Regions from separate parts of the Enterobacter cloacae complex sp. R_G8 genome, predicted to be linked through region 3. Evidence: predicted binding sites of a transcription regulator. Region 3 holds the regulator's gene; each other region holds the start of a gene.
The links. Region 3 encodes PurR, which represses purine synthesis genes. Its sites were predicted from a motif close to CANGCAAACGTTTGCNTG; they were not measured.

Region 1 (8,051 bases), 1.5 Mb from region 3:
AGGCAGCTACAAAAAATGGGCGTACGCATTGCGATTGATGATTTTGGTACCGGCTATGCGAGCTATGCGCGGCTGAAAAGCGTGGATGCGGACATCCTCAAGATTGACGGCAGCTTTATTCGCAATATCGTCAGCAACAGCCTGGATTACCAGATTGTGGCCTCTATTTGCCATTTAGCGCGAATGAAAAAGATGCTGGTGGTTGCGGAATATGTGGAAACTGAAGAGATACGTAGCGCGGTGCACGCGCTTGGCATCGATTATGTGCAGGGCTATCTGATAGGTCGGCCGGTGGCACTCGAATCACTGCTGGAGGCAGAGGCGTCCGTAGCGGACGCCTGAGCCGTTACGCCGCGACGTCGGCGCTCTCTTCTTCGATTTTGAGCAGCCAGCCGGTGACCGCTTCCCAGTACTGCTGCTCTTTTTCCAGATCCAGCAGAACCAGCGCATTCTGGCTAAACCAGTCGTGCGGGAAGCTCAGCGTCCAGTGATGGTCATCCGTTTTGAGTTTCAGCGTGGGCGGCGTGGTGGTGGCCTGACGCTGGTTATTCAGCAGCACGCCCAGACGCAGCAGCTGGATCAGCGGCAGGAACTGCTTTTTCTTGAACAGCGTGAAGCGCGGCAGATCGTCGAGCTTAATGGCTTTGCGGTGATAGCGCACCAGTGTGGCCATCATGGTTTGCTGCTCCTGGTTGAAGCCCGGCAAATCGCTGTTTTGCAGAATATAGGCGGAATGGCGGTGCATGCCGCTGTGGTTGATGTTCAGCCCCACTTCGTGCAGCATCGCGGCCCATTTCAGCAGGGCGGCAAGCTGCGGATGAGCAAGCTTCGGATTTTGCTCCTGCCACTGATCGTACATCTGTACGGTCGTTTCCAGCACCCGCTTCGCCTGTTCGCGGTCGATGTTGTACTGGTTTGCCAGGCTTTGCGCGGTGCGGCTGCGAATATCCTGATGGCGGAAGCGGCCTTCCATCTCATACAGTACGCCTTCACGCAGCGCACCGTCAGAGAGACGCAGCTCCTTGATGGCCAGCGCATCAAATACGCCGCACAGGATAGCCAGCCCCGGTACAAACACCGCTTTTCGCTCGTCGGAAAGACCCGGCAGGCTTAAGGCGTCGAAACTTTTATGTTTCAGCACCTCTTCAGTCAGCAACGTCAGGCGCTCGGGGGTGATAAAACCGTCTTTTTCACCCATCGCCAGCAGCACTTCATGGGCCGCTTTGATGGTCCCCGACGCCCCCAGCGCGACGTTCCAGCCCTGGATCCGGTACTGCCAGGCCAGATTTTCCAGCTTTTGAACGGCGGCCATGCGCGCCCGCTGGAAGTTTTCCCGGGAGATCGCGCCGCCCGGGAAATACATCTGCGCAAAACTGACGCAGCCCATACGGCGGCTCTCCACCAGACGCGGTTCAAAGTCTTCGCCAATGACCAGCTCTGTGGAGCCGCCGCCGATATCAATCACCAGCTTGCGGCCTTTTTCCGGCTGCGTGTGCTCAACGCCCATAAAAATCAGACGCGCCTCTTCGTTACCGGAGATGATCTCAATGGGGTAGGGGATCACTTTTTCCGCACGCTTGAGGAATTCAGGGGCATTCAGCGCCTGGCGCAGGGTATGCGTGCCCACAATGCAGACGCTGGAAGGCGAGAAGCCCTGCAGGCGTTCAGCAAACAGCGACAGGCAGTTTAAGCCGCGCTCCATCGCCTCTTCGCTGAGCATGCTGCGTTCATCAAGACCATCTGCCAGGTGTACGCGCTGCTTCAGACGACCGATGATCTGCAGCGCGCCATCCACCTCACGGGCGATGACCATGTGGAAACTGTTAGAACCAAGATCGACCGCGGCGAATTCCTGAGGTCGTGGGGTCTTATCATTTATCGGCATAGGTTAATCGGGTTGCTCGAGTGATTTGATATAGTCGTAAATCGCCAGTTGTGACCGCACTTTGCGGCGGTTGCCGCGCGGTACATAGCGGTTACTGAGTTCTTTGTCGATATAGCGTGCTTTCACCGTGTCGCTGAACAGAATCTCGATAATGTCGAGGATCTGCTGTTTCAGACGCGGATCCAGCAGCGGCGCCGCGACTTCAATTCGGTAGTCAATATTGCGTGTCATCCAGTCCGCAGAAGAGAGATAGACCTGTTTATCTCCCGCATTATCGAAAATATAGACGCGATCGTGCTCAAGGTAGCGGTCAACAATGCTGATGACGCGAATATTGTCGCTGATGCCTTCCAGTTCAGGGATCAGGGAACACATGCCGCGGATCAGCAGATTGACCGGAACGCCAGAGCTGGACGCGGCATACAGTCTGTCCACCAGTCCTTTGTCGACCAGATTGTTGAGCTTCAGCGTGATGCCGGAGGACAACCCTTTCTGGGCGTTGGCGATCTCTTTGTCGATCATATCGTACAGCAGGCGGCGCGAGTTCTGCGGTGACACCAGCAGATAATCGAAGCTCACCGGGCGGTACGGGTTCTCAATAAAGTTGAACACCCGGCGCACCTCGTTGGTGATGCGCGCGTCGGCGGTCAGCAGCGAGTAGTCGGTATAAATTCGTGCGGTTTTCTCGTTAAAGTTCCCGGTACCGATGTGGGCATAGCGCACCACGTCGTCACCCTCTTTACGGGAGATCAGGAACAGCTTGGCGTGAATTTTCAGGCCAGGCGCAGAGAAGATGACGTGCACGCCCGCTTCGGTCAGGCGGCGCGCCCAGTGAATGTTGGCCTCTTCGTCGAAACGTGCCTGCAGCTCAACCACCACGGTCACTTTTTTGCCGTTGTGCGCGGCGTGGATCATCGCGTCGATGATGCGGGAGTCTTTGGCCACGCGGTAGATATTGATTTTGATTGCCAGCACGCTCGGGTCAAAGGAGGCCTGACGCAGCAGCTCCAGCACGTGTTCAAACGTGTGGTACGGATAGTAGAGCAGGACGTCGCGTTCGCGGATGGCGTCGAAACCGTTACGGAACTTATCGAACCACAGGTGGCGCAGGCGCGGCAGCGGTTTGTTCACCAGATTGGCTTTGCCGACGTTCGGGAAGCCAATAAAGTCTTTAAAGTTATGGTAACGACCGCCCGGCACGATGGAGTCATAGCGCGAGATAGTCAGCTTGTCGCGCAGCATTTCCACCATCGCGTCTGGCATATCACGCTGATAGACAAAGCGCACCGGTTCGGCCGTCAGACGCTGCTTGAGGCTGGAGGACATCAGCTCCATCAGGCTGGCTTCCATCTCATGCACCAGGTCATATTCGGCGTCACGGGTCATCTTCATCGAATAGGCGTTCAACGCATCGTAATCGAAGAAGCCTTTGAAGATATCGTCCAGGCAGTAACGCAGGATGTTATCCAGCAGGATCATCGGCTTGCGTCTGCGCGGGGTTTCCGGCGGCAGGTTCACAAAGCGTGGCACCTTGTCGGACGGGATCTCCAGCAGCGCGTAACGGATGGATTCACCGCGAATAATTTCCACCGCCAGGTAGGTGTAGTCATCTTTCAGGAACTGCACCAGATCGGTTTCGCGGTTGATCAGAATAGGGGTGATGTGCTGACGCAGATACTGTTTAAAGTAGTGGCGCAGCCAGTTTTGTTGGTTAACGGAGAGCTGACGTTCGTTAATCAGGAAGATTTGATTGCGTGCCATCTCCAGCAGCAACTCGTTATACAGGCCGTCAAATTCCTGATCGGCTTTCAACACGCGGGACTGAATTTTGCCTAACAGATGGCGCGAGTGAGAGTTTAAGCCCTGCTCTTCGCTGATGATGATCCGCCGTTTCAGTTCGGCAAAGCGAACCTTGTAGAACTCATCAAGGTTGTTGGAATAAATGCCCAAAAAGCGCATGCGCTCGATAAGCGGGTTGCTTTTGTCTGCCGCTTCCTGGAGTACGCGTTCGTTGAATGCTAACCAGCTTAGCTCTTTCTCGATATATAACTTTTCCTGACCCATTACAGCTCACACTCCAGTTCAATCACAGGACGTGGTAAATCCGTCTCGTCCTTATTATGGCGAGCATTTCCACGATATGTCCAACAGTGCCAGAAAAGTATGACAGTTATTTTTTTTGTTGAGGATTTTAGAGGGTTGGAGAAGAGGCGTGTCTGAGACTGCGGTGAGGAAGTCGGGTAAACGCAGCGCCACCCGACATCACACGCTACTCTTCGGCCGCATAACCCTGCGGTGGAAGCTGCACGCCGTCCAGCCAGGCGGCACCGTCGCGCATCGCCAGACGCCCGTCGACAAACCAGCTGACCACCAGCGGATAAATGGCATGTTCCTGGCTCTGCACGCGTTCGGTGACATCGTCTTCGGTGTCGCCGTCAAAGACCGGGACTTTCGCCTGCAGGATCACCGGTCCGCCGTCCAGCTCATCGGTCACGAAATGCACCGAAGTCCCGTGCTCCTCATCGCCGTTTTCCAGCACCTGACGATGGGTGTGCAGGCCGGGATATTTTGGCAGAAGCGAAGGGTGGATATTCAGCAGACGCCCGGCGTAGTGCCCGACAAACGCCGGGCTCAGGATGCGCATATAGCCCGCCAGCACCACAACGTCCGGCGCGTAGGCATCAATCTCCTGAACCAGCTCGCGGTCAAAGGCTTCACGGCCGGCGAACTGGCTGGCTTCCAGCGCGTGCGCGGGAATGTTTGCTTCCCGGGCGCGCTCGAGGCCGAACGCGTCGGCCTTGTTGCTGAATACTGCCCGAATGGTGCCATTGATTTTCTTCTGTTTGCAGGCGTCAATGATGGCCTGCAAATTGCTTCCGTTACCGGAAATGAGCACCACGATGTTTTTCATTCAATGACCACACGCTGTTCGGAATCGGAAGCTTTGATAATACCGATTTTCCACGCGTTTTCACCTTTGTCCGTCAGCAGCTTAACGGCTTTATCCGCTTCGCTCGCGGGCAGGGCGATCACCATACCCACGCCACAGTTAAAGGTGCGATACATTTCGTGAGAACTGACGTTGCCCGCGGTTTGCAGCCAGTTAAAGACTGCTGGCCACTGCCATGAGGATTCGTCGATTACCGCCTGGGTGTTGTCCGGCAGTACGCGCGGAATGTTTTCCCAGAAGCCGCCACCGGTCAGGTGGGCAATGGCGTGAACGTCAACGCTCTCAATCAGCTCCAGCACGTTTTTCACGTAGATGCGGGTCGGTGCCAGCAGATGGTCAGCCAGAGGTTTACCTTCAAGCTCAGTGGTTTGTGGGTCGCAACCGCTTACTTCGAGGATTTTACGCACCAGCGAGTAGCCGTTAGAGTGCGGGCCGCTGGAGGCCAGCGCAATCAGCACATCACCATCAGCCACTTTACTGCCGTCGATAATTTCTGATTTTTCTACCACACCCACGCAGAAGCCTGCGACGTCATAATCTTCGCCGTGATACATGCCAGGCATTTCCGCGGTTTCACCGCCAACCAGCGCGCAGCCAGACTGCAGACAGCCTTCGGCGATACCGTTGATCACGCTGGCTGCGGTATCCACGTCCAGTTTGCCGGTCGCGTAGTAGTCGAGGAAGAACAGCGGCTCAGCGCCTTGTACCACCAGGTCGTTTACACACATCGCGACCAGATCGATACCGATCGTGTCGTGACGTTTTAAATCCATCGCCAGGCGCAGTTTTGTGCCTACACCGTCAGTACCCGAGACCAGAACAGGTTCACGATATTTTTGCGGCAGCGCGCACAGTGCGCCGAAGCCACCCAGACCACCCATCACTTCCGGGCGGCGGGTTTTTTTCACCACACCTTTGATTCGGTCAACCAGCGCATTACCTGCGTCAATATCAACACCGGCATCTTTGTAGCTGAGAGAAGTTTTGTTGGTCACGGCTCAAGTCCCCACGCGATTGCATAGCTAGTAAGAAAAATCGGCGCAATTCTAACAGTCCAGGCAAACGTTTGCGAGCCTATTCTCGGCGCGAGGATCTTTTTTTCTGTGACACCTCAGGTGGCGCGCAAACTTGACTCCGTTCACGAAAATGAAACCGGTTTCGGCGATCTGCTTGCAAGCGGTTTAGCGAATGAACATCATGAAACTGAAACCGGTTTCAGTTTCATTCAGGAGGGATGAACGTCATGAACATCGCCGCATTTGATATCGGTGGCACTGCGTTAAAAATGGGGATTGTGACAGCGCAGGGCGAGCTGCTGCAGACGGACAAGGCCGCCATTAAGAACAGCGATGGCGACGCTATCCTGTCGCAGATGCTGAACTGGGTGGCGGCGCATCCCGGGCTTGAGGGGATCGCCATCAGCGCGCCGGGGTATGTCAATCCGCATACCGGGTTTATTGCGATGGGCGGGGCCATTCGCCGCTTCGACCAGTTCGCGATGAAAGGCTGGCTTGAGACGCAGACGGGTTTACCGGTCACCGTGGAGAATGACGCCAACTGCGTGCTGCTGGCGGAACGCTGGCAGGGCAAGGCAACAGAGATGGACAGCTTTCTGGTGCTAACCATCGGCACCGGGATCGGCGGGGCGATTTTCTGCAACGGCAGGCTGGTTCACGGGGCGCGTTTTCGCGCCGGAGAGTTCGGCTACATGCTCACGGAAAGGGCTGACTCACGGCGCGTGGCCCGCCACTCCATGAATGAAAACTGCACATTACGCACGCTTCGCAAGCGCTATGCCGACTTTCACGGTCTGACGCTTGAGGACGTTACAGGTGAAGCCATTTTTGATGGTTATGACGCAGGCGACGCGGTGTGTCGCCGCCTGGTTGATGATTTTCTTAACGGCATTGCGACAGGGCTCTACAACCTGGCGAATGTGTTCGATCCGCAGACCATTTTCATTGGCGGCGGTATCGCGGAGCGGCCCGGATTTATGGATCTGCTTCGCACTCATCTTGCGTGGTTTGGCATCGCGGACATCGCCGATGTCGTCAGCCACGGCAACCGGGCCGGTCTTGTCGGTGCGGTTTACCACTTCAGACAGCAGTATCCGTCAGCAATCAGCAACATCGAATGAGGGAAAGAGTATGTCAGGATTTAAAGCAGGTTTTATGTGGGGCGGCGCGGTGGCCGCGCACCAGCTTGAAGGTGGCTGGAAAGAGGGCGGTAAAGGGGTGAGCGTCGCCGATGTCATGACCGCTGGCGCCCACGGCGTGCCGCGTGAAATCACCGACGGCGTGCTGCCTGGGAAAAACTACCCGAACCACGAAGCCATCGATTTTTACCATCGCTATAAGGAAGACATCAAACTCTTTGCGGAGATGGGGTTCAAATGCTTCCGTACCTCCATTGCCTGGACGCGTATTTTCCCGAAAGGGGACGAGCTGGAGCCAAACGAAGCAGGCCTGAAGTTCTATGATGACCTGTTCGACGAGTGTCTGAAACACGGGATTGAGCCGGTTATCACCCTGTCGCATTTCGAGATGCCGTTTCATCTGGTCACCGAGTACGGCGGCTGGCGCAACCGTAAGCTGATCGACTTCTTTGTCCGCTTTGCCAAAGCGGTCTTCCAGCGCTATCAGCATAAAGTGAAGTACTGGATGACCTTTAACGAGATCAACAACCAGGCTAACTTCCACGAAGATTTTGCGCCGTTTACCAACTCCGGGCTGAAATATGCGCCGGGTGAAGACCGTGAGCCGGTGATGTTCCAGGCCGCGCACTACGAGCTGGTGGCCAGCGCGCTGGCGGTGAAAGCCGGGCGCGAGATTAATCCTTCCCTGCAGATCGGCTGCATGATTGCCATGTGCCCCATTTATCCGCTGACCTGTGCGCCTGACGACATCATGATGGCGATGAACGCGATGCATCGTCGCTACTGGTTCACCGACGTTCACGTGCGCGGCAAGTATCCGCAGCATCTGCTTAACTACTTTGCGCGTCGTGGTTTCACGCTGGACATTACCGAAGAAGACAAAGCGGCGCTGACGCAGGGCTGCGTGGATTACATCGGCTTTAGCTATTATATGTCCTTCGCCACCAAAGCGACGGCAGATAACCCGGAATTGGATTACGATGAAAGCAAGAGTCTGGTCTCCAACCCGTACGTGCAGAAATCTGACTGGGGGTGGCAGATTGACCCGGTTGGCCTGCGCT
Region 2 (8,051 bases), 1.9 Mb from region 3:
GGGGGCGCAGGACAAAGGCCCGCACTATCCGCTCAACGTGCTTAAGGACGTGCGGGTCGAGACGGTAAATAACGCCGAATACGCCGAGCTGAAAAGCGGTAATCTCAGCGTGCGCGTCACCAAAGGCGAGTTCTGGGCGCTCGATTTTATGCGTAACGGCCAGCGGATCACCGGCAGTGAACTGAAAAACAACGGCTACGTGCAGGACAGCAACACGAATCGCAACTATCTGTTCGAACGTCTGGATCTGGGCGTCGGGGAAACGGTCTATGGCCTCGGTGAGCGCTTTACCGCCCTGGTGCGCAACGGTCAGCAGGTCGATACCTGGAACCGCGACGGCGGCACCAGCACCGAGCAGTCCTACAAAAATATTCCGTTCTATCTCACCAACCGCGGCTACGGCGTGCTGGTCAACCATCCGGAAAATGTGTCGTTTGAAATCGGCTCGGAGAAGGTCTCCAAAGTGCAGTTCAGCGTCGAGGGCGAATATCTGGAGTATTTTGTGATCGACGGGCCGACGCCGAAAGCGGTCCTGGACCGCTACACGCAGTTCACTGGTCGTCCGGCGCTGCCGCCTGCGTGGTCGTTCGGGCTGTGGCTCACCACCTCGTTTACCACCAACTACGACGAAGCGACGGTAAACCGCTTTATCGACGGCATGGCTGAGCGCGACCTGCCGCTGCACGTCTTCCACTTCGACTGCTTCTGGATGAAGGCCTTCCAGTGGTGTGATTTTGAGTGGGACCCGGTGACCTTCCCGGACCCGGAAGGGATGATCCGCCGCCTGAAAGAGAAAGGGCTGAAGATCTGCGTGTGGATCAACCCGTACATCGGCCAGAAATCGCCGGTGTTTAACGAGCTGAAAGAGAAAGGCTTCCTGCTGAAACGCCCGGATGGCAGCGTGTGGCAGTGGGACAAATGGCAGCCCGGGCTGGCGATTTACGACTTCACTAACCCGGACGCGTGCCGGTGGTACGCCGATAAGCTGAAAGGCCTGGTGGATATCGGCGTCGACTGCTTCAAAACCGACTTCGGCGAGCGTATCCCGACGGATGTGCAGTGGTTTGACGGATCCGATCCGCAGAAGATGCACAATCACTACGCCTTCATCTATAACGAACTGGTGTGGAACGTGCTGAAAGAGACGGTGGGCGAGGAAGAGGCGGTGCTGTTTGCCCGTTCGGCGTCCGTCGGCGCGCAGCAGTTCCCGGTGCACTGGGGTGGCGACTGCTATGCCAACTATGAATCAATGGCGGAAAGCCTGCGCGGCGGCCTGTCGATTGGTCTGTCCGGCTTCGGGTTCTGGAGCCACGATATCGGTGGGTTCGAAAATACCGCCCCGGCGCACGTCTACAAACGCTGGTGCGCGTTCGGGCTGTTCTCCAGCCACAGCCGCCTGCACGGGAGCAAATCCTACCGGGTGCCGTGGGCGTACGATGATGAGTCCTGCGACGTGGTGCGCCACTTTACGCAGCTGAAATGCCAGCTGATGCCGTACCTCTATCGTCAGGCCGCGCTGGCTCGCGAGTATGGCACGCCGATGCTGCGGGCGATGATGCTGGAATTCCCGGACGATCCGGCGTGTGACTATCTCGACCGTCAGTACATGCTGGGGGATGCCTTGATGGTGGCGCCGGTGTTCTCTGAGGCGGGTGAGGAGCAGTTTTACCTGCCGGAAGGTCGCTGGACGCACTTGTGGCACAACGATGAGGTTCAGGGCTGCCGCTGGCATAAGCAGCAGCACGATTTCATGAGCCTGCCGGTTTATGTACGCGACAATACCTTGCTGGCGCTGGGCAATAACAAGCAGAAGCCGGACTACGCCTGGAATGAGGGTGCGGCCTTCCAGTTGTTTTACCTGGATGAGGGCGCAACGGCGGTGAGTGAAGTGCCTGCGGCTGACGGCTCCGTGGCGTTTACGTTGAAGGCGTCACGCCAGGGCGACACCATAACCCTTAGCGGCGCGGGTGAAGCGCGGAACTGGTCTGTCTGCTTGCGCAACGTGCAGAAGGTGAGCGGTGTGAAAGGTGGCGCATACGCGAGCAGCGAGTGGGGCGTGGTGGTGAACGCGGAGGGGGATGAGGTGGTGGTTCACCTTTAAGTGTATTGTGCGGTCTGATGCCCTCACCCTGACCCTCTCCCACAGGGAGAGGGAACCAAAACCGCGTAGCCGCTACCTGGCTTATTCATTGTGAAACCACACCACCCGTCATGGTTTGCTGAACCTGCTGTTTATCCATATTCACCGCGCTCAGCTTGCCATTTACCGTCGGCTTCAGCGGGGCAGTCGCCTGCACGCTACCGCTGGCAGTCAGCTGAATATTACCGTCGCCGCTCACCGGCAGCGCAGGCCAGCCCCACTGCTGCAGGATGTTGAGCGGTACGCCGCGCCCATTCAGACTCACCGTGGTCTGTCGTTGCGCAAGCTGTGAAACCGTCGCGGTGGCTTCCAGAATGCCTTTTTCGGTAAAGGCGCTCAGGTCGGTAATATTGACCGTGGCGGCGTTGGCGTTCAGCGCCAGCGATGGACGTCGCACGTCCACGCGGTTAAAGGTGGCCGCCGCGCCGTTCAGCGTGGCGCTGCCGCCCCACACGCCCCATTTGTGGTCCTGGGCCAGCTGCAGGTTAGCCCCGTAGCCATCGAGAGAGGTGATCTGCCACGGGAAAGTCGGATCGATGTCGATCACCAGGTTGCGGCTCAGGCCGAATTTCTTCAGCGTCACGCTGTTCAGCCATTCCGGCAGCGGATCCATCCACAGCGTTTTCCAGTTCTGCGGCAGGGTGTACTCCAGCCCGGCGACGGCGACATCGTCCAGTACCAGCGCTTTACCGTCGCGCAGCCAGTTGCCGGAGGTGCGCACCATGCCCCCTTCCCAGCGGGAGGTGAACTGACGCAGCGCCACACCCTGCGAAGAGAATTCCGCATTCAGGATCGGGTCGAACAGATGCAGTGAACCGTAAATGAATTCGCTGGCGTTCATCGATAAACGCCCCTCCTGGCTCTGCCAGTCTCCTTTACTCAGCGTCAGGTTGCGCAGGCTGAGATCCAGGTCGGTGACTGCCCAGTCTGGCCCCTGCAGGCGCGCGTCGGTGACCTCCAGGCGGCCAATCTGCAAAGAGGGGATCGTGTTGAGCGGCGCAAAGAAATCCAGCAGCGATTTATCGCTCTGCAGGCGGATCTCATTCAGGCGCATGGTGTCGATGATCCAGCTTCCATCAGCGTTGCGCAGGGCGGAGCCGGTGAGTGAGCCGCGCGCCATATCGGCGCCGATGGTGTTCAGCACCACCTCCTTGCCGTTGAGCTGGCCCTGGATCAGCACGTTGGTGGCCGGTACGCCGTTCAGGGTGAGCGAACCCGCACTCATCTGGATCTGTGCGTTTTTACCCAGCACGTTACCCGCTTCTGGCTGCCACGGGCTGACACCGCCCGTCACTTTTTGCGCGCTTAAATCCCACTCCGTGTTGGGGCTGTTAAAGGCCATGTTGTTCAGCTGCAGACGGTCTGCCTGGAAGGGCAGCGGGGCGGTCTGCGGAGAGAGATTCAGCGTGCCATCGACCAGGGTGATGGTGTCCATATGCAGCGGATCGGTGAGCTGTCGGCTGCCAAGACCAATATCGACTTTTTTAGCCACCAGGGTGGCGGGCTGGCCGTCACGGCCAAAGGTGACGTTTTCCAGAAGGATGTGGGAAGGCGACGAAAAGCGGTGGTCCATCAGGTCGAAACTGAGTTCGTAATCGGTGTTCACCGTGACCCAACTGCTGACCTGTGACGCACCCCAGCGGGTCTGGAGCAGAATATAAAGTGCCAGCAGCACAAGGAGCAGGGCTACCAGAAGATAGACGAGCAGCTTTCCAATAAATTTCATGGTCTTCCATCCCGCGAAACGCACATAAAGGAGTTATGCACGATTTATGCGCAATCCTCAAGGCGGGAATGGTGTAAAGAGATGTCACGGCAGGCATTGACAGCCTGCCGTGAGGACGATCAGTTTTTCTCAGGCGGGAAAACGAGGTTCAGTACGATAGCGGTGATGCCGCCAGCGGCGATGCCGGAAGAGAGCAGGTTTTTCACCCAGTCCGGCGCAAACTGCAGGATCAGCGGCTGCTGAGAAACACCCAGACCCACGGCCAGCGACAGGGCAATAATCATGATCGCGCGGCGGTTCAGCGGCTCGCGGGAGACGATGCGCACGCCCGAGGCCGCAATGGTACCGAACATCACCAGCGTTGCACCGCCCAGTACCGGCTCAGGGATGTGCTGCACAAAGCCACTCACCGCCGGGAACAGGCCAAGGACGATCAGCATCAGTGCCACCACAAACCCAACGTAGCGGCTGGCCACGCCGGTCAGCTGGATCACGCCGTTGTTCTGCCCGAAGCAGGAGTTCGGGAAGGTATTGAATACGGCGGAGACAAACGAGTTCAGGCCGTTCGCCAGTACGCCGCCTTTCAGGCGCTTCATGTACAGCGGGCCGGACACTGGCTGCTCAGAGACGTCGGAGGTGGCGGTGATATCGCCGATGGTCTCCAGGGAGGTGATCATAAAGACCAGCATCAGCGGCAGCAGCAGACCCCAGTCAATGCCCAGGCCGTAGTACAGTGGCGTTGGAACGGTGATCAGCGCGCTGTTGGTTGGCGCGGTGTTTTCCGGCAGCATGCCCAGCGCCCACGCCAGCAGGTAACCGGCCGCCATGGCGATCACCAGCGAGGCCACGCGCAGGTACGGGTTACGCTGACGGTTGAGCAGGATAATGATGGCCAGTACCACACCAGCCAGCAGCAGGTTTTTCGGTGCGCCAAAGGTGTGGTCGCTCATCGCGGCATAACCCCCGCCGATGGAGGTCAGCCCCACCTGGATCAGCGACAGACCGATAATCATCACCACTACGCCCGAGACCAGCGGGGTAATGACGCGGCGAGCCAGGTGCAGAACGCGGGAGATCACCATCTCCGTGCAGCTGGCCAGCATCAGCGTGCCGAACAACGCCGCCATCATGGTCGGGACATCCGCTCCGCCGGTTTTCAGTGCCGTACCGCCCATGATCAGCGGTGCCACAAAGTTGAAACTGGTGCCCTGAATCGACAGCAAACCCGAGCCCACCGGACCCCACGCTTTAATTTGAATAATCGAGGCCACGCCAGAGGCGAAGAGGGACATGCTGATGATGTGCTGCGTATCCTGAGCCGGTAAACCAAGCGCCTGACAGATCAACAGCGCCGGGGTGATCACCGCAACAAACATGGCCAGAAGATGCTGGCAGGCAGCGAAGAGCGTCTGCGGAAGCGGTGGGCGGTCTTCAAGACGGTAAATCAGTTCGCTATTTTGCTTCTGCGCAATCGGTTGCGCATCAGGAGACTCTATGCTGTTAACGGACATCGACGGTAATCCCACGGTGGAAAAGCGGGCATTTTATCTGACCATCTGGTAAAAGCAAACGATTGCCAGCAAAAAAAGAGGAGAAAATCTGCCGCTGTGAGCAGGTTTTCTACAACCCACAGCGAAAAAAAATTACACTTTTTGCGCCGGTGGCTCATGACGAGCGCAAACCGGCCAGGATTACGCCGCGTGTGTATGGAACACGCGCATATAAGGAGCCTCCTATGATTCATCTCGATACGTTGTCGACCCTTGTTGCCGCAACGCTGGTTTTACTGCTTGGTCGCAAGCTGGTACACAGCGTTTCCTTTCTGAAAAAATACACCATTCCTGAACCTGTTGCCGGTGGGTTGCTGGTGGCGCTGGCCCTGCTGGTGCTGAAAAAAAGCATGGGCTGGGAAATCGATTTTGATATGTCCCTGAAAGATCCACTCATGCTGGCCTTCTTCGCCACCATCGGCCTGAATGCCAACCTGGCAAGCCTGCGGTCAGGGGGCAAAGTACTCGGCGTGTTCCTGATTGTGGTCGTCGGACTGTTGCTGATGCAAAACGCCATTGGCATCGGTATGGCGACGCTGCTGGGGCTGGATCCGCTAATGGGCCTGCTGGCCGGATCCATCACCCTGTCTGGCGGGCATGGTACCGGGGCGGCATGGAGTAAGCTGTTCATCGAACGCTATGGCTTTGAAAACGCAACGGAAGTGGCGATGGCCTGCGCCACCTTTGGTCTGGTGCTGGGCGGGTTGATTGGCGGGCCGGTGGCGCGCTATCTGGTGAAGCACTCCACCACGCCGGATGGCAGACCGGATGATGAACTGGTGCCCACCGCATTTGAAAAGCCGGACGTGGGGCGCACCATCACCTCCCTGGTGATGATTGAAACGATTGCTATGATCGCCATCTGTCTGACGCTGGGTAAAGCGGTTGCGCAATGGCTGGCGGGCACGGCCTTTGAGCTGCCGACTTTTGTTTGCGTGCTGTTTATCGGGGTGATCCTCAGTAACGGTCTGGCCCTGATGGGCTTCTATCGCGTGTTTGAACGCGCTGTTTCGGTGCTGGGTAACGTCTGTCTGTCGCTGTTTCTGGCGATGGCCCTGATGAGCCTCAAACTGTGGGAGCTGGCGTCGCTGGCGCTGCCGATGGTGGCGATTCTGGCGGTACAGGCGCTGTTTATGGCGCTCTATGCCATGTTCGTCACCTGGCGCATGATGGGCAAAAACTACGATGCCGCGGTGCTGGCAGCGGGGCACTGTGGATTTGGACTGGGCGCCACGCCAACGGCAATCGCCAATATGCAGGCGATCACCGAACGTTTCGGGCCTTCGCATATGGCGTTTCTGGTGGTACCGATGGTGGGGGCGTTCTTTATTGATATCGTCAACGCGCTGGTGATCAAGCTGTACCTGATGCTGCCGATGTTTGCCTGAGATCAGGCGTTGGAGTAGCGCTCAGTTTCCGGCATCCAGCGTTCAATTAACGCTGCCGCCTGTTCGGGGTAGCGTTCATGAATATGGCGTGCAAGGCGCTGAACTTCGGGGATCATCGCCTGATCGCGCAGCAAATCCGCCACCTTGAATTCAGCGTTCCCCGTCTGACGTGTGCCCAGGAGCTCGCCCGGGCCACGGATCTCCAGATCTTTTTGCGCAATGACGAATCCGTCGTTGCTGTCGCGCAACACCTGCAACCGCATCTGCGCGGTTTTTGAGAGAGGGGCTTTGTAAAGCAGGACGCAGTGGGAGGCCACCGCACCACGGCCCACGCGGCCACGCAACTGATGCAACTGCGCAAGCCCCAGCCGCTCCGGGTTTTCGATGATCATCAGGCTGGAGTTTGGCACATCCACGCCCACTTCAATCACCGTTGTGGCGACCAGCAAATGCAGCTCACCCTGTTTGAAGGATTGCATGACGGCCTGTTTTTCTGCGGGCTTCATGCGCCCGTGTACCAGGCCCACCTTCAGTTCCGGCAGCGCCAGCTTTAGCTCTTCCCACGTAGCTTCTGCGGCCTGCGCTTCAAGCAGGTCAGATTCCTCAATCAGCGTGCAGACCCAATAAGCCTGGCGCCCTTCATGGGTGCAGGCGTTACGCACGCGGTCGATGATGTCGCTGCGACGGGTGTCCGGGATGGCCACCGTTGTGACCGGCGTACGGCCCGGCGGCAACTCGTCAATGGTGGAGGTGTCCAGATCGGCGTAGGCGGTCATCGCCAGGGTTCGCGGAATAGGCGTGGCGGTCATGATCAGCTGGTGCGGATGGAAGCCCTGCTGTAGCCCTTTTTCCCACAGCGCCAGGCGCTGATGCACGCCAAAGCGGTGCTGTTCGTCGATGATCACCAGTGCGAGGCCGTTAAACTGCACCTGCTCCTGGAAGATGGCGTGGGTGCCGACAATCATCTGCACCTCACCGCGAGCGATGGCGTCCTGTTGCGCAAGACGCGCTTTGCCCTTTTGTTTTCCGGCAAGCCAGCCCACCTCAATGCCCAGCGGGGCGAACCAGGCGCGGAAGTTATTCGCGTGCTGCTCCGCCAGCAGTTCTGTCGGCGCCATCAGCGCCACCTGCTTACCGTGGGCAATGGCGCGCAGGGCTGCCAGGGCGGCAACCAGCGTTTTACCGGAACCTACATCGCCCTGCACCAGGCGCATCATGGGGACATCAAGCGCCATATCGCGCTCGAT
Region 3 (8,051 bases):
GATGGCAAACAGCGTGGCGAAGATAGCCTGCCACTCGAAATGCACCAGGATCCAGCTGCCCAGCAGGGGAGCGAGGGCAGGTGAAAGCCCTACCAGGGGCATAATGGTGGCGAAAATGCGGTTGGTGCGGTTGGCCGGGTAGTAGTCGGTAACAAGGGCCTGCCAGGTCACCGCTGCCGCACAGACGCCGACGGCTTGCACAAAGCGCAGCACCAGCAGCCAGGTCGCATCGCGTACCCATAACATTCCCAGACAGCCGACGGCAAAAATGCCCAGGCCCAGTAACAGCACCGGTTTACGCCCAAAGCGATCGGAGAGCGGGCCCCAGAGCAACTGTGCAATGGCAAAGCCCGCGAGGAACAAACTCAGGCTGGCGCTGATGGCCGCAGCAGGGGTTTGTAAATCTGCCTGCATCGCCGCAAACGCGGGCAGGTACATATCGGTGGCCAAAAAGCCCAGCACGCTCAAACCGCCGAGCCAGACTAAAAATCCATTCCTGGGTTGCATTGTTTTATTCTCCTTGAGGAGGCAGGTAGACACTGGCGCAGAGTGTAGGGAGTGCAAAGCGGGTTGTGAAACGCTAATATTTGGCTAGTGCATTCAAATTTTTTGCAGGCAGAAAATGTGGTCAGATTATTCTCTTGAAGTTGTCGATGCTGTCGCACGAAACGGCAGTTTCAGCGGTGCCGCACAGGAGCTACACCGCGTTCCCTCCGCGATAAGCTACACGGTACGTCAGCTCGAAGAGTGGCTGGCTGTGCCGCTGTTTGAACGACGTCATCGCGATGTGGAATTAACGCCGGCAGGGGCGTGGTTTTTGAAAGAAGGGCGTTCTGTTATCAAAAAAATGCAGATCACCCGTGAACAGTGTCAGCAGATCGCCAACGGCTGGCGCGGGCATCTCTCCATTGCCGTGGATAACATCGTCAAACCCGAGCGCACCCGGCAGATGATTGTGGATTTCTATCGTCATTTTTCAGACGTTGAACTTCGCGTCTCGCAGGAGGTGTTCAACGGCGTCTGGGACGCGCTGGCGGACGGCAGGGCAGAGATGGCGATTGGGGCGACCCAGGCGATCCCCGTCGGGGGACGCTATGCGTTTCGTGATATGGGCATGTTGAGCTGGAAATGTGTGGTGGCAAGCGATCATCCCCTGGCTGCCATGGAGGGGCCGCTGAGTGACGACACGCTGCGCAACTGGCCGTCGCTGGTGCTGGAAGATACCTCGCGCTCGTTGCCAAAACGTATTACCTGGCTTCTGGATAATCAGCGGCGGGTGGTGGCGCCGGACTGGGAGTCCTCCGCGACCTGCCTCAGTGCCGGGCTGTGTGTCGCGATGGTGCCCGTGCATTTCGCTAAGCCGAGAATCGATACCGGTGAATGGGTCGAACTGACGCTGGAGAATCCGTTCCCGGATGCAGCCTGCTGCCTGACGTGGCAACAAAATGACGTGTCGCCCGCCATGGCGTGGTTACTGGATTACCTGGGAGACAGCGAAACGCTTAACCGGGAATGGTTACGGGAGCCAGCGTAACTGGCTCCGTACAGTGATTAACGACGGTAGTCGCGGAACGGACCATCCGCAACGGAACGGCGTTCGATAAGACGCGGGTGGACTTCAATCGACTGCGACTCTTCACGTTTGTTGACGATCCTGTCCATCAGCATATTGAAGGCCGTTTCACCCAGGGAGTCTTTCGGCTGGTGAATGGTGGTCAGCGCTGGGGTAAAGAAGCGCGCGTTGCGCACGTTGTCATAGCCGATCACGGAAATATCCTGCGGCACGCGCAGGCCCAGCTCATCGGCCGCACACAGGGCCCCCATCGCCATGATATCCCCGCCGCAGAACACCGCCGTTGGACGATGCGGCTGGGAAACGATCTGCTGCATGGCGCGGTAGCCCGATTCCGGCTCAAAGTCGCCCTGCACGATCCAGTTTTCCGGCACGGTGATCAGCGCTTCTTCCATCGCCTTCATAAATCCGGCCAGACGGCCAGCACCGGTGTTGCGCTCAAGCGGCCCCGGGATCACGCCAATTTCACGGTGACCGCGTTCAATCAGATAGCGGCCCGCCATATAACCGCCTTCAAAGGCGTTATCGATGACGGAGTCGGTAAAGTCGGCGCGCGCTTCGCCCCAGTCCATCACCACCATTGGGATATGACGATACTCTTCCAGCATGGAAAGCACGGACTCCGGATACTCGGAGCACATCACCAGCAGGCCATCCACGCGTTTTTGCGCCATCATCGACAGATAGGCGCGCTGTTTTTCAATGTTGTTCCACGCGTTGCCGAGGATCAGGGTATAGCCTTTCTGGAAGCAGTTTTTCTCAACCGCTTCGATGATTTCGGCAAAATAGGCCGCTTCACTGCTGGTCGCCAGCAAACCAATAGATTTGGTGTGATTAACTTTAAGACTGCGCGCAACGGCACTCGGCGAGTAGTGCAGCTCTTTGATTGCCGCCCAGACGGCGTTGCGCGTCTCTTCCGCCACGAAGCGGGTTTTGTTAATTACATGTGATACGGTTGTAGTGGAAACGTTTGCGCGTTTTGCTACGTCTTTAATTGTTGCCATTAAATGTCACTCCAGACCATATCCTAAACTCCTGAAAACCTTGAAGGTAAACGTTTGCCTTCTCTCACCCTTATCACGCAATCTTGAATTGCGGCACGCCAGGAAAACGACACGGGACGTCAGGAGGGGGTCAATGGCCGGTACGCTAATAAATTTAGCGTGGAATTTTGTCCTATCTTGATGAAAAGGGGAAGAGCTAAAGTGGTTATCCGTTTAAATCCGGGAAGATTTTTGACGTAAATTGTGTAAAAATGAGCAAGCTCACTTTTCGTGGGGGGATTAAAAGGAGAAAAATTGATGAGTTCCGATCTGAAGTTTTCGCTGTTCACCACCATTATTGTGCTGGCGCTGATTGTTGCCGCGGGTCTGACGGCTGCACTGCACTGATTTACGCGGAGGGGGCGTTCGCTCTCTCCCGCTTCCCCTGATTGTTACATCTCCGGCAAAAATCTTTTGCCAATTTGTTAACTTCTCATTTTTTGTGATTAATGTCATGCTTTCGCCTTCTTTGTTCTGTGTCACGACCTGACACGGCATCCGGAGTTGACGCATGAAAATCAATTTTCCCCTGCTGGCCCTGGCGATTGGCGCTTTTGGGATTGGCACTACTGAATTCTCCCCTATGGGGCTCTTACCGGTTATCGCCCGCGGTGTGGACGTCTCTATCCCTGCAGCCGGGATGTTAATCAGCGCCTATGCCATTGGCGTAATGGTTGGTGCTCCGCTGATGACGCTGTTGCTTTCCCACCGCGCTCGCCGTAACGCGCTGATTTTCCTGATGGCTATCTTTACCCTCGGCAATGTGCTCTCCGCCATTTCGCCGGATTACACCACACTGATGCTGTCCCGCATTCTGACCAGCCTTAACCACGGTGCCTTCTTTGGGCTGGGGTCGGTGGTTGCCGCAAGCGTGGTGCCCAAACACAAGCAGGCGAGTGCCGTGGCAACCATGTTTATGGGCCTGACCATCGCCAACATTGGCGGTGTTCCTGCGGCGACCTGGCTGGGAGAGGTCATTGGCTGGCGTATGTCGTTCCTGGCAACCGCCGTACTGGGCGTTGTCGCGATGGTGGCGTTGTTCTTCTCCCTGCCGAAAGGCAGCGCTGGTGAGCGGCCTGAGGTACGTAAAGAGCTGTCGGTACTGATGCGCCCGCAGGTGCTCTCGGCGCTGCTTACTACCGTGCTGGGTGCCGGGGCGATGTTTACCCTTTACACCTATATTTCGCCGGTGCTGCATGACATCACTCACGCGACGCCGATCTTTATCACCGCGATGCTGGTGCTGATTGGCGTGGGCTTCTCGATTGGTAACTATCTGGGCGGGAAATTTGCTGACCGCTCCGTGAGCGGAACGCTGAAGGGTTTTCTGACCCTGCTGATTGTCATCATGGTTGCCATCCCGTGGCTGGCGCGTAATGAAGTTGGCGCGGCCATTGCGATGGTCGTCTGGGGGGCGGCCACCTTTGCCGTGGTTCCGCCGCTGCAGATGCGCGTAATGCGCGTCGCGCATGAGGCGCCGGGCCTCTCCTCGTCAGTGAATATTGGTGCGTTCAATCTGGGCAATGCGCTCGGTGCCGCAGCGGGTGGTGCTGTGATTTCGGGTGGTCTGGGATACAGCTTTGTGCCGGTGATGGGGGCCATTATTGCCGCGCTTGGCCTGCTGCTAGTGATGATGTCGGGTCGTAAACAGCCTGAAGCGGCCTGTGCTGCCGAATAAAAAAACGCAGAAGGGGAAACCCTTCTGCGTCTCTCTTACGCGGCGAAGTTCTTCGCCACAAAGTCCCAGTTAACCAGTGCCCAGAAGTGCTCCAGGTAGTTAGGACGCGCGTTACGGTAATCAATGTAGTACGCGTGTTCCCAGACATCCACGGTCATCAGCGGAGTCGCGCTGGTGGTCAGTGGTGTACCCGCGTTAGACGTGGAGACGATAGCCAGTTTGCCATCGGCCTCTTTTACCAGCCATGTCCAGCCAGAACCGAAGTTTTTGATTGCGGCATCGGTAAATTTCGCTTTGAACTCCGCAAAGCTGCCAAAGGCGGCGTTAATCGCAGCAGCCAGTTCACCGGTCGGCTCGCCGCCCGCATTTGGCGCCAGGCAGTGCCAGTAGAAAGTGTGGTTCCACACCTGAGCAGCGTTGTTGAATACGCCACCGTCTGAACTGCGGACGATCTCTTCCAGCGTTTTGCCTTCAAAATCGGTGCCCTTGATCAGGTTGTTGAGGTTGGTGACATAGGTCTGGTGATGTTTGCCGTAATGATATTCCAGGGTTTCCGCAGAAATGTGCGGTGCCAGGGCGTCTTTTGCATACGGTAGTGCAGGTAATTCGAACGACATTGCTTCTCTCCTTATTGTATTTTGCGTTGCCAATAACCACACAGACAACAAGGACAGGATAGCAAATTGAAAGGGTATGCAAAAGAGGAACTTACCCTGCCGTGGTGACGGCAGGGCAGGGTTTAGCGGATGGTTTTCGGTGTCATGACGCGGCGTGCGCCGACGTAGTGACGCACCCAGTAGTCTTCGCTAAGCGAGGTGATCTGAATGTCCTGACCGCTTCGTGGCGACTGAATAAACTTCCCATTGCCCACATACACGCCGACGTGATCAGCCGTACCGCGACCCTGGGTGCGGAAGAAGACCAGATCGCCATTTTGCAGCTCGCCACGGTTAACGGGGGCGGCGTCGCGCAGGTGGTACATTTCATTGGCGGTGCGCGGAATGCGGAATTTCACCAGATCTTTATAGGCGAAATACACCAGCCCGCTGCAGTCAAAACCGGTGCGGGGAGAAGTGCCACCCCAGCGATACGGTTTGCCAATTTGCCCCATAAGCTTATTCATCGCCGTTTTTTGCGCTTTCTGTACCCGAACCTTATGCGCGTCGGCAATTTTCGTCACTTTCGTGCAGTTGGCTTTATGCCCTTTGCGCGTGGTGCATTTTTCCGTTACGAGGTTGGCAGCAGTTTGTGAGGCTTTACGTTTCGATGCGAGGGCAGTGCGGGAAGATGTTGATTTCGATTTGCTGGAGGCGGTCTTTTTCGTTTGAGCAGTTGTTTTTTTCTTTTCGTTCTTACTGGTGGTCTTTTTTTTACGTTCTGTGGTTTTTGCCAGATGCGTTTTTTGCACAGCAGAGTGCCGCGCCTGTTGAGAGGCGTTTGCCGCTGGCGTGAAAGAGAGTGATGTAAACAGTAAAGCACAGAGCGTGATCGAGATTTTATTTATCCGCGCCACTGGGCAGTCCCCTGATTAATGCAGGTCATCAATAATACCCGCGTATGATTTACAAAGCCCGTCGATTCTAATCCATAAAAACCCGAGAAGTTAATAGCATTTTTCAATCTAAAAACCTGTTTCGTTAGCAAGTGCAAAAAAATTCATCGATTTGTCGCACAATTGTTCACGCCCTAAGCAAAACCCTGCCTGCCGCAGGGTTAAGCACCATTTACAATGCAACTTTTCCCCACTCGCGATAAAATAGCTATACGTGACAAAAATGTTATTTTCCGATGCCAGTCTGAACCGCTACAATGTCAGACTAATGCCGTAACAGAAGTTAAAGGAAGCAAGACATGAGCACCACTATTGAAAAAATCCAGCGCCAGATCGCTGAAAACCCGATTCTGCTGTATATGAAAGGTTCTCCGAAGCTGCCAAGCTGTGGCTTCTCCGCGCAAGCGGTTCAGGCGCTGTCTGCCTGTGGTGAACGTTTTGCTTACGTTGATATCCTGCAGAACCCGGACATCCGCGCTGAGCTGCCAAAATACGCTAACTGGCCGACGTTCCCGCAGCTGTGGGTCGACGGTGAACTGGTTGGCGGTTGCGATATCCTGATTGAAATGTATCAGCGCGGCGAACTGCAGCAGCTGATCAAAGAGACGGCGGCGAAGTACAAAACGGAAGAGCCTGACGCGGAGTAATTTTCTGCGCAAATAAAAAAGCGACCTTAAGAGGTCGCTTTTTTTTATTCTTCGCTGTCGCCCATCGGCAGCGGCCAGCCGCCCAGACGCTTCCAGCGGTTGACGATCTCACAGAACAATTCTGCGGTGCGCTCCGTGTCATACAGAGCGGAATGGGCCTGCGTGCCGTCAAACTCAATCCCGGCGGTGATACAGGCTTTTGATAACACCGTTTGTCCGAGCGCCAGGCCGCTCAGTGCGGCGGTATCAAAGGTCACAAACGGGTGGAAAGGGTTACGCTTAAGAGAGGCTCGCTCGGCGGCAGCCATGGTAAAGCTGTGATCGAACGTGGCGTTATGCGCCACCATAATGGCGCGGCTGCAGTTACTCTCTTTCATGCCTTTACGCACCATTTTAAAAATGGCGTGCAGCGCGTCATATTCACTTACCGCACCGCGCAGTGGGTTATGTGGGTCGATGCCATTAAATGCCAGCGCCTCTGGCTGCAGGTTTGCGCCTTCAAAGGGTTCAACGTGGAAATGCAGCGTGGTGTCCGGTGTAAGCCAGCCCTGTTCATCCATCTTCAGCGTGATGGCGGCAATTTCAAGCAGCGCATCGGTTTTAGCGTTAAATCCGGCTGTTTCGACATCAATGACAACAGGATAAAAACCACGAAAACGGTCGCACAGACCGGTAAGTTGAGCGTTATCGGACATCAGGGTCTCTTACAAGGGGAAAAAAGCAGAGCGCATTATGGCAAATTTTGGCGGGGGATGCAGTAAAACAACGGGCGCATAGTGCGCCCTGAAGGATCAGTTGCCCAGACCGCGACCGGCGTCTTTGGCTTCAATCAGCTCGATTTTATAACCGTCTGGATCTTCAACAAACGCAATCACGGTGGTGCCGCCTTTTACCGGGCCCGCTTCACGCGTGACGTTACCGCCGTTGCTGCGAATACGTTCACAGGCTTCTGCCGCGTTGTCCACTTCCAGCGCGATGTGGCCGTAGGCCGTGCCCAGCTCATAGCTGTCGACGCCCCAGTTATAAGTCAGCTCGATAACCGCTTCATCCGTTTCCGGGCCGTAACCCACGAACGCCAGCGAGTATTTGTATTCCGGGTTTTCGCTGGTGCGCAGCAGCTTCATACCCAGTACGTTAGTGTAGAAATCGATAGAACGTTGCAGATCGCCAACGCGCAGCATGGTGTGAAGTAGGCGCATAATTTCCTCATTAACCAATGGAGTAGAGTATCTTTTTGAACAGAAACGATGTTTTAGTATAGCGGCGAAAGGCCGCCGCTATCAATGCACAACGGAGAGATTACAGCGTAGGGTAGTCGGTATAGCCTTCCGCGCCGCCGCCGTAGAAGCTTTCCGGGCGCTGTGGGTTCAGCGCTGCTTTTTGCTGCAGACGGGCAACCAGGTCCGGGTTGGCAATGTAATCACGACCAAACGCCACGGCGTCGATTAACCCTTTATTAATCAGATCTTCGGCTTTCTCAGGCGTATAGGCCCCCGCACCGATGATCACCCCGTGGAAACGCGCGCGCACTTTCTGGCGGAAGGCCTCAGAGTAAGGC
Region 4 (8,051 bases), 240 kb from region 3:
GTCAGCGGTTTGGCCAGAATACCCAGCGCCACTGCGCTTGGCAGCGCCAGCAGGAAACAGAGACGCAGTCCCCAGTCCATCAGGCGGCAATACTCATCGTGATTGCCGCTGGCAAAACTTTTCGACAGCGACGGCAGCAGGATGGTCCCCAGCGCCACGCCCAGCACCCCGGACGGAAACTCCATCAGACGGTCAGCGTAGTACATCCAGGAAACCGAGCCGGACACGAGGAAAGAGGCAAAGATGGTGTTAATGATAAGCGAGATCTGGCTGACCGAAACCCCGAGAATGGCAGGCCCCATCTGCTTCATTACGCGCATCGCACCGGCGTCACGGAAATTAATCCGCGGCAGAACCAGCATACCGATTTTCTTCAGGTGTGGCAGCTGATACGCCAGCTGTAACACACCGCCCACCGTCACCGCCCAGGCCAGCGCCAGCACTGGCGGGTTGAAATGGGGTGCAGCGAACAGCGCAAAGCCAATCATACTGATGTTAAGGAACGTTGGCGCAAAGGCCGGAACGGAGAAGCGGTTCCAGGTATTGAGGATCGCCCCCACCAGCGAGGCCAGCGAAATCAGCAGGATATAAGGAAAGGTAATACGCAGCAGTTGGGAGGTCAGGGCAAATTTATCTGCCGAGTCCGCAAAGCCAGGCGCCGTCACCATAATCACCCAGGGTGCAGCCAGCATCCCCAGTACCGTCACGATCGCCAGTGCCAGCGTCAGCAGGCCGGAAACGTACGCGACAAATACACGCGTCGCGTCTTCACCCTGCTTGCTTTTATATTCCGCCAGAATAGGAACAAACGCCTGGGAAAATGCCCCCTCAGCAAAAATACGACGTAATAAATTTGGCAGTTTGAACGCGACGAAAAAGGCGTCCGTTGCCATCCCTGCACCAAATACTCTTGCTACAATCGCATCGCGCGCAAAACCCAGCACGCGGGAAAACATGGTCATCGAGCTGACTGCCGCCAGCGATTTTAATAAGTTCATTAACGTGAATTTCCAGAACCATACGGATTTCCAGGACGGGTAAGCGAAAGCGCCACCCGGCAAAGCCAACAAGCGGCGCTTAGTCTAACCCGATTTCAACGAATTACTATCCGCAGATGTTACAGCAAGTTATTCGCTCATGGCTTCGCGCCAGAGCCGCTCCACAATGCGTTGTGCCATGATAGCCTGCTCACCGGATGTTTCCGGAACCGTCTGATTTTGCACGCAGGCGATAAAGTGACGGGCGCATCCGGCAAAGCCGCGCTGCTCCAGAGTGCTTTGCCAGCCAGGCGCCGGGAGTGTGACTACGCCATTGCCCTTCTCTTCACGCCACTCGCGCATGTCGGTAATGTCATACAGGGCACCGTCAGTGACCGCCTGCACAGACTCCCGCTGACTGCCGGCCCGACGATGCATGCTGGTGGTGATCTGCAGATGCTCAATGGCAAAATGATGCTCAGCGTAAACCATCTGGCCCTGTTCGTTGGTCAACAGGGTGCCGCTTTTAAGCTGGGCTTGCCCGCCCGTCAGCCAGAGCGCGGTGTCCACCACGTGCAGGTAATCATCCAGAAGGGTAAAGCGCAGATCGTTCGGACCGATGCTGTCGGTGCGGTGCTTGTCCATTCGCAGGGACGCGAGCGCACCAGACTGTGCCTTCAACTGCTGGTAAAGCGGCGCAAAACGGCGGTTAAAACCCACCATCAGCGTCAGTTTTTTGCGCGCCGCCAGCTCGATCAGCCGTTCGGCATCCTGAACGTTTTCTGCCAGCGGTTTATCGACACAGACGTGCACACCGGCATTCAACAACTCGCTGACCACCTGATAATGTGTTGCTGTAGAGGTATGTACAAACACCGCATCGCATTCGCGAGCCAGATCCTGAAGCGATGCCGCATACGGCATGCGCCAGGTTTCGCAGATCCGCTCGGCCTTTTCACGGGTGGGCGACCACGCGCCTTGCAGCGTCCAGTCCGTCGCCGCCCCCAGAACAGGCAGCCAGGCTTTTTGTGCAATTCCCCCCAGCCCCACCACGCCAACGCGTAATTTTTTCACCGTCAATCTCCCAAATGTGCCAGCAATGCGTCCAGACGCTGTTTCAGCCCGGCGACCTCGTCTTCCAGCGCCTCTACGCGGGCAACCAAATCGTCCTCTCCAGCAGTGATATCGGCTGCAACGGACTTAACTGAAATATCAATTTCACCACTGAAGAGATGCATATAACGGCTTTCGCGTTTACCCGGCTCACGCGCCAGACGCACCACGTAAGGGCCGTCGTCACGAGTGGCAAGCCCATCCAGGGTCTGCTCAACCTCCTGCATATCGGCGAACTCATGCATGCGGGAAGCCCGGGTACGCAGTTCACCCGGCGTTTGCGCCCCGCGCAGTAACAGCGTGGTGATCACCGCCACCTCGGCGGCACTCAGCTTCAGATCGCCGAACTCTGAATTACAAAATCGCTGCTCATACTTGGTCACGCGGTTACCGAAACCGCTGACGGTACGCAGGTAATGGCGTTTAACCAGCTCGTCAAGAATGTCCTGCACCTCGTGCTCGCCGAGATTCATCACCGGCTCACGGTTGGTTTTCTGATTACACGCCATCGTCACGGCATTGACGGAGAGCGGATATTGCTCCGGCGTGGTGACCTGTTTTTCCAGCAAGCAGCCAATAACACGCGCTTCTGTCGCGCTTAACTGATATTTCATCTCTTCTCCTTAGCGGCCTGCAGTCCAGTCCCGGGTGGTTAATGCCGTCAGAACGTGGTCACGCCATTCTCCGTCGATCAGCAGATAATCTTTAGCGTAACCTTCTTTCTCAAACCCTAATCGCGCCAGCAAATTACCGCTGCGCTGATTATGCGGCATGTAGTTCGCCATAATGCGATGGATATGTTGGGTGCGCTGCATATAACGGATCGCTACCGTTAACGCCTCATACATCAGCCCTTGTCCTTGCCATTTCTGGCCGATGGAGTAGCCGAGGTAACAGGCGTGAAACGATCCGCGCACCACGTTGGAAAAGTTGGCAATGCCGATGATCTCTTTTTCCTCCGGATCCAGCAGCGCGAAATAGAACGCACTACCCTGCTTGTGGAATTCGGCAATCATGCTGAGGCGCGCCTGCCAGCCGGAAGGGTAGCAATGGCTCTCATCCCGAACGGGTTCCCAGGGTTTTAAAAACTGGCGATTCTCGGCGTAATAATCCGCCAGACGCCAGGCATCACGCTCATGCACCAGACGAACGACCAGCCTGTCCGTTGTCAGACGCACTTTTGGCACATTACTGCGATAGCCAAACATCGATACCACTCCTTCCCGTCACTTCTGCTTACCCATTAGCTTTACTATACCTGCGCCTGTGCCGTCTGTGAAAACAGTGACATACCATTTTGACCTCTTTTCACATTTTTCGATGAGAACTCTCTATCAAAGCGCTCTTTTGATAAAAAAATATTGTCACGTGCAGGGGTGGGAAAAAACGTGGCGACACCGCAGAATGTTAGCGTGCTCACCATCCTGTTTTCCCTGGAGGGAAAATGTCCCGCGTATCACAGGCCAGGAGCCTGGGTAAATATTTCCTGCTCGTCGATAACATGCTGGTCGTGCTCGGCTTTTTTGTGGTGTTTCCGCTTATTTCGATCCGCTTTGTCGATCAAATGGGCTGGGCGGCACTGATGGTCGGTATCGCGCTGGGGTTACGCCAGTTTGTCCAGCAGGGTCTGGGCGTGTTTGGTGGCGCCATAGCCGACCGCTTTGGTGCCAAACCGATGATCGTAACCGGTATGCTGCTGCGCGCGGCAGGCTTCGCCACCATGGCGATTGCTCAGGAGCCCTGGCTGCTGTGGTTCTCCTGCTTCCTCTCCGGTATCGGCGGCACCCTGTTTGATCCACCGCGCACCGCGCTGGTGGTTAAGCTCATTCGCCCGCAGCACCGGGGACGCTTCTTCTCGATTCTGATGATGCAGGACAGTGCCGGAGCGGTGATCGGCGCACTGCTGGGAAGCTGGCTGCTGCAGTACGACTTCCGTCTGGTCTGCGCAGCGGGCGCGGTGTTATTTATTCTGTGCGCCCTCTTTAATGCCCTGTTCCTGCCGGCCTGGAAACTGTCGACGGTCAAAGCCCCGGTGCGTGAAGGACTTGGCCGCGTCCTGCGTGACAAACGCTTCGTTACTTACGTGCTGACCCTGACGGGTTACTACATGCTGGCCGTTCAGGTAATGCTAATGCTCCCGATCATAGTGAACGACATCGCGGGCACGCCTGGCGCGGTAAAATGGATGTACGCCATTGAAGCCTGTCTTTCCCTGACCCTGCTGTACCCGATTGCCCGCTGGAGCGAACGACGTTTTCGCCTGGAGCATCGCCTGATGGCCGGCCTGTTACTGATGACACTCAGCATGATGCCCATCGGGCTGGTGAACTCACTCCAGCAGCTATTTACGCTGATTTGCACATTCTATATCGGCTCGATCATTGCCGAACCGGCACGTGAAACGCTGAGCGCTTCGCTTGCCGACGCGCGTGCTCGCGGCAGTTATATGGGGTTCAGTCGCCTGGGGCTGGCCTTTGGCGGTGCCTTAGGCTACGCCGGCGGCGGCTGGCTGTTTGATGCAGGTAAAGCGTTGAGTCAACCGGAACTGCCATGGATGATGCTCGGCGTGGTCGGTTTTATGACGCTCCTTGCGCTGTGGTGGCAATTCAGCCAGAAGCGCAGCGCGAGCGGCATGCTCGAACCTGGCGCATAACCCTCTCTCCGGCGGGGGTCCCCCGCCGTCATTATCAGTTTTTTCTGCTGGTTTCTGCTATTTCACCCTGACATACTGGCGTAACAGGACAGTAGCGCCGATTTTTCGTTGAGGAACACTATGAAAAAAATTGTCATTGCCGCCGCATTCATTGTCAGCGGCCTGCTGGTAGGTTGTAACCAGCTTACGCAATACACCGTCAGTGAGCAGGAAATTAATCAGGCGCTGGAAAAACATAACAACTTTTCAAAAGACATTGGTGTACCGGGGCTTGCCGATGCGCATATCGTCCTCAGCAACCTGACCAGTCAGATTGGACGCGAAGAGCCGAATAAAGTCACCCTCGCCGGGGATGCCAATCTCGATATGACCTCCCTCTTCGGCAACCAGAAAGCCAACATTAAGCTGAAGCTCAAGGCGCTGCCGGTCTTTAACAAAGAGAAAGGGGCCATTTTCCTGCAGGAGATGGAAGTGGTCGATGCGGAGGTTTCCCCGGATAAGATGAAACCGGTTATGCAGACTCTGATGCCCTATCTGAACCAGTCGCTGCGCAACTACTTTAACCAGCAGCCTGCGTATGTCTTAAGTGAAGACAAGAGCAAGGGTGAGGCGCTCGCGAAAAAATATGCCAAAGGAATAGAGGTGAAACCGGGAGAGATCGTCATTCCTTTCACCGATTAACCTGAAGGGGCGCAAAAGCGCCCTTTTTTTTACGGAAAAGTGTGCAAACGAAAACGTTTCCGCTTATGATTTGTGTCCGGCAAAAACAGCCATCCTTATGACTGATTCCTGACAAGCCGGAGCTTCCATGACTGCACAACCCCAGGTTCTAAAAATCCGCCGCCCTGACGACTGGCATATCCATCTGCGTGATGGCGATATGCTGAAAACCGTCGTGCCGTATACCAGCGAAATTTATGGCCGCGCGATTGTCATGCCTAACCTGGTGCCACCAGTCACCACCGTTGATGCCGCTATGGCGTATCGCCAGCGAATTCTTGATGCCGTGCCGGCGGGACATAATTTCACCCCGCTGATGACCTGCTATCTGACCGACTCCCTCGATCCGAATGAAGTGGAACGCGGCTTTAACGAAGGCGTGTTCACCGCGGCGAAACTCTACCCGGCTAACGCCACCACCAACTCCAGCCACGGTGTCACCAGCATTGACGCCATCATGCCGGTTCTGGAGCGCATGCAGAAACTGGGCATGCCGCTGCTGGTACACGGTGAAGTGACCCACGCCGAGATTGATATCTTCGACCGTGAAGCCCGCTTTATCGAAACCGTGATGGAGCCGCTGCGCCAGCGCCTTCCTGCGCTTAAAGTGGTGTTTGAACACATCACCACTAAAGATGCAGCGGAATATGTCCGCGATGGCAATGAGCTGATTGCCGCCACCATTACGCCACAGCACCTGATGTTTAACCGCAACCACATGCTGGTTGGCGGTGTACGTCCGCATCTCTATTGCCTGCCAATCCTGAAACGTAACATCCACCAGCAGGCGCTGCGTGAACTCGTTGCCAGCGGCTTCTCCCGCGCCTTCCTCGGCACGGATTCCGCCCCTCATGCACGCCATCGCAAAGAGGCAAGCTGCGGTTGCGCAGGCTGTTTCAATGCCCCGACGGCGCTCGCCAGCTACGCGACCGTGTTTGAAGAGATGAATGCCCTGCAGCACTTCGAGGCCTTCTGCTCGCTCAACGGACCACGCTTCTACGGGCTGCCGGTCAACGACACCTTTATTGAGCTGGAACGCAAAGAGAGCCAGGTGGACGAGGCCATTCCACTGACGGATGACACGCTGATCCCATTCCTGGCGGGTGAAACCGTCAACTGGACGGTAAAACGCTAAAAAAAACAATGCCCCTTGTTGTCAAAACGATAATATGCCTGTATAAATAAACAGTATATTACACAGGGGGCATTTATGCGTATTGAAGTCACCATAGCCAAAACAACCGTTCTGCCTGCTGGCGCACTTGATGCGCTGGCCGGTGAATTATCCCGCCGTATTAACAACACTTTTCCTGAAAATGCGGGCGCCGTAACGGTTCGTTACGCGGCGGCAAACAACCTCTCCGTCATCGGTGGCGCGAAAGAAGATAAAGACCGAATCAGCGAAATCCTGCAGGAAACGTGGGAAAGTGCCGATGACTGGTTCATCACAGATTAATCTTGCTCCCTCATTGTTCTTTTTTGCCGGGTCGCCCCGGCTTTTTTTCGCCTGAAATCCTGTTAGTTCAAATTAATTCGGCATCAGATTTAAAAATCGTGAACAAGATGGTGTTTTATTGTTCGAACAATCCTAAAAAGCAGAAAAATGTGTTGCCAACTGTTTATTTTTCCCTTCGGAACCCTTATTACTTGTATACTGAAGATGCTTTCAGAAAAACATGCATTGAACCTCAGAGCCGTTGTCTTCTAACACGCATTAAGGGGGTTATAATGGAAAAGAATAGTGAAGTCATCCAGACCCATCCGCTTGTAGGCTGGGATATCAGCACCGTAGATAGCTACGATGCGCTGATGCTGCGTTTGCACTACCAGACCCCGAATCAACTCAACCGTGAAGAAGCGGAAGTTGGACAGACGCTGTGGCTTACAACAGACGTCGCGCGCCAGTTTATTTCTATTTTAGAAGCAGGTATTGCCAAAATAGAATCTGGTGACTATCAGGAAAATGAGTATAAACGGCACTAGTTTTATACCTATTCTTCACTCAACAGGCACCCGTCGGGTGCCTTATTTATTTCTCCCTTGTATCAGCCTGCATAGTTAATTACTCTGCTAACAAAGCGTGAATTCAAGAGATGCATATGAGATACGACTTAATCATAATGGGTAGCGGATCCGTAGGTTCTGCCGCAGGTTATTACGCAACGCAAGCGGGTCTGAAGGTCCTGATGATCGATGCCCATCTGCCTCCGCATGCGGAGGGGAGCCATCATGGCGACACCCGACTCATTCGCCACGCCTATGGTGAAGGCGAGCGCTATGTTCCGCTGGTGCTCCGCGCCCAGACACTGTGGGATGAACTGGCCAAACTGACCGAAGAGCGCATTTTCGAACGCACGGGTGTCATCAACCTTGGCCCGGCGAGCTCTGATTTTCTGGCCAACGTGGAACAGAGTGCGAAAGCGTTCAACCTTGACGTTGAGAAACTGGACGCGGCGGGCATCATGAGCCGCTGGCCAGAGATCACCGTCCCGGACGATTATATCGGTCTGTTTGAAGCCAACTCCGGGGTCCTGCACTGTGAAACGGCCATCAAAACCTGGATCGGTCTTGCAGAAAAAGCGGGCTGC

Region 1: the regulator PurR is predicted to act here: its motif matches at 5,891-5,908, upstream of purM (phosphoribosylformylglycinamidine cyclo-ligase).
Region 2: the regulator PurR is predicted to act here: its motif matches at 5,429-5,446, upstream of gltS (sodium/glutamate symporter).
Region 4: the regulator PurR is predicted to act here: its motif matches at 5,471-5,488, upstream of pyrC (dihydroorotase).

What each region holds. Positions count from the first base shown of each region.
Region 1 is NZ_CP102246.1:1,519,764-1,527,814, forward strand. Features, by position in the region: gene NQ842_RS07260 (sensor domain-containing phosphodiesterase) at 1-342, shown strand, start outside; gene ppx (exopolyphosphatase) at 347-1,885, opposite strand; gene ppk1 (polyphosphate kinase 1) at 1,889-3,949, opposite strand; gene purN (phosphoribosylglycinamide formyltransferase) at 4,155-4,796, opposite strand; gene purM (phosphoribosylformylglycinamidine cyclo-ligase) at 4,793-5,830, opposite strand; gene bglK (beta-glucoside kinase BglK) at 6,079-6,972, shown strand; gene NQ842_RS07290 (6-phospho-beta-glucosidase) at 6,983-8,051, shown strand, end outside.
Region 2 is NZ_CP102246.1:49,911-57,961, reverse strand. Features, by position in the region: gene yicI (alpha-xylosidase) at 1-2,101, shown strand, start outside; gene NQ842_RS00275 (AsmA family protein) at 2,187-3,866, opposite strand; gene xanP (xanthine/proton symporter XanP) at 3,986-5,377, opposite strand; gene gltS (sodium/glutamate symporter) at 5,602-6,804, shown strand; gene recG (ATP-dependent DNA helicase RecG) at 6,807-8,051, opposite strand, start outside.
Region 3 is NZ_CP102246.1:3,059,277-3,067,327, reverse strand. Features, by position in the region: gene punC (purine nucleoside transporter PunC) at 1-507, opposite strand, end outside; gene punR (DNA-binding transcriptional activator PunR) at 623-1,534, shown strand; gene purR (HTH-type transcriptional repressor PurR) at 1,552-2,577, opposite strand; gene NQ842_RS14490 (YnhF family membrane protein) at 2,875-2,964, shown strand; gene NQ842_RS14485 (MFS transporter) at 3,128-4,294, shown strand; gene sodB (superoxide dismutase [Fe]) at 4,330-4,911, opposite strand; gene NQ842_RS14475 (C40 family peptidase) at 5,034-5,807, opposite strand; gene grxD (monothiol glutaredoxin 4) at 6,146-6,493, shown strand; gene rnt (ribonuclease T) at 6,538-7,188, opposite strand; gene gloA (lactoylglutathione lyase) at 7,285-7,692, opposite strand; gene NQ842_RS14455 (alkene reductase) at 7,793-8,051, opposite strand, start outside.
Region 4 is NZ_CP102246.1:3,296,548-3,304,598, forward strand. Features, by position in the region: gene murJ (murein biosynthesis integral membrane protein MurJ) at 1-998, opposite strand, end outside; gene NQ842_RS15675 (Gfo/Idh/MocA family protein) at 1,128-2,051, opposite strand; gene NQ842_RS15680 (YceH family protein) at 2,054-2,704, opposite strand; gene rimJ (ribosomal protein S5-alanine N-acetyltransferase) at 2,714-3,298, opposite strand; gene mdtH (multidrug efflux MFS transporter MdtH) at 3,535-4,743, shown strand; gene NQ842_RS15695 (lipoprotein) at 4,864-5,424, shown strand; gene pyrC (dihydroorotase) at 5,552-6,598, shown strand; gene dinI (DNA damage-inducible protein I) at 6,674-6,919, shown strand; gene bssS (biofilm formation regulator BssS) at 7,192-7,446, shown strand; gene solA (N-methyl-L-tryptophan oxidase) at 7,563-8,051, shown strand, end outside.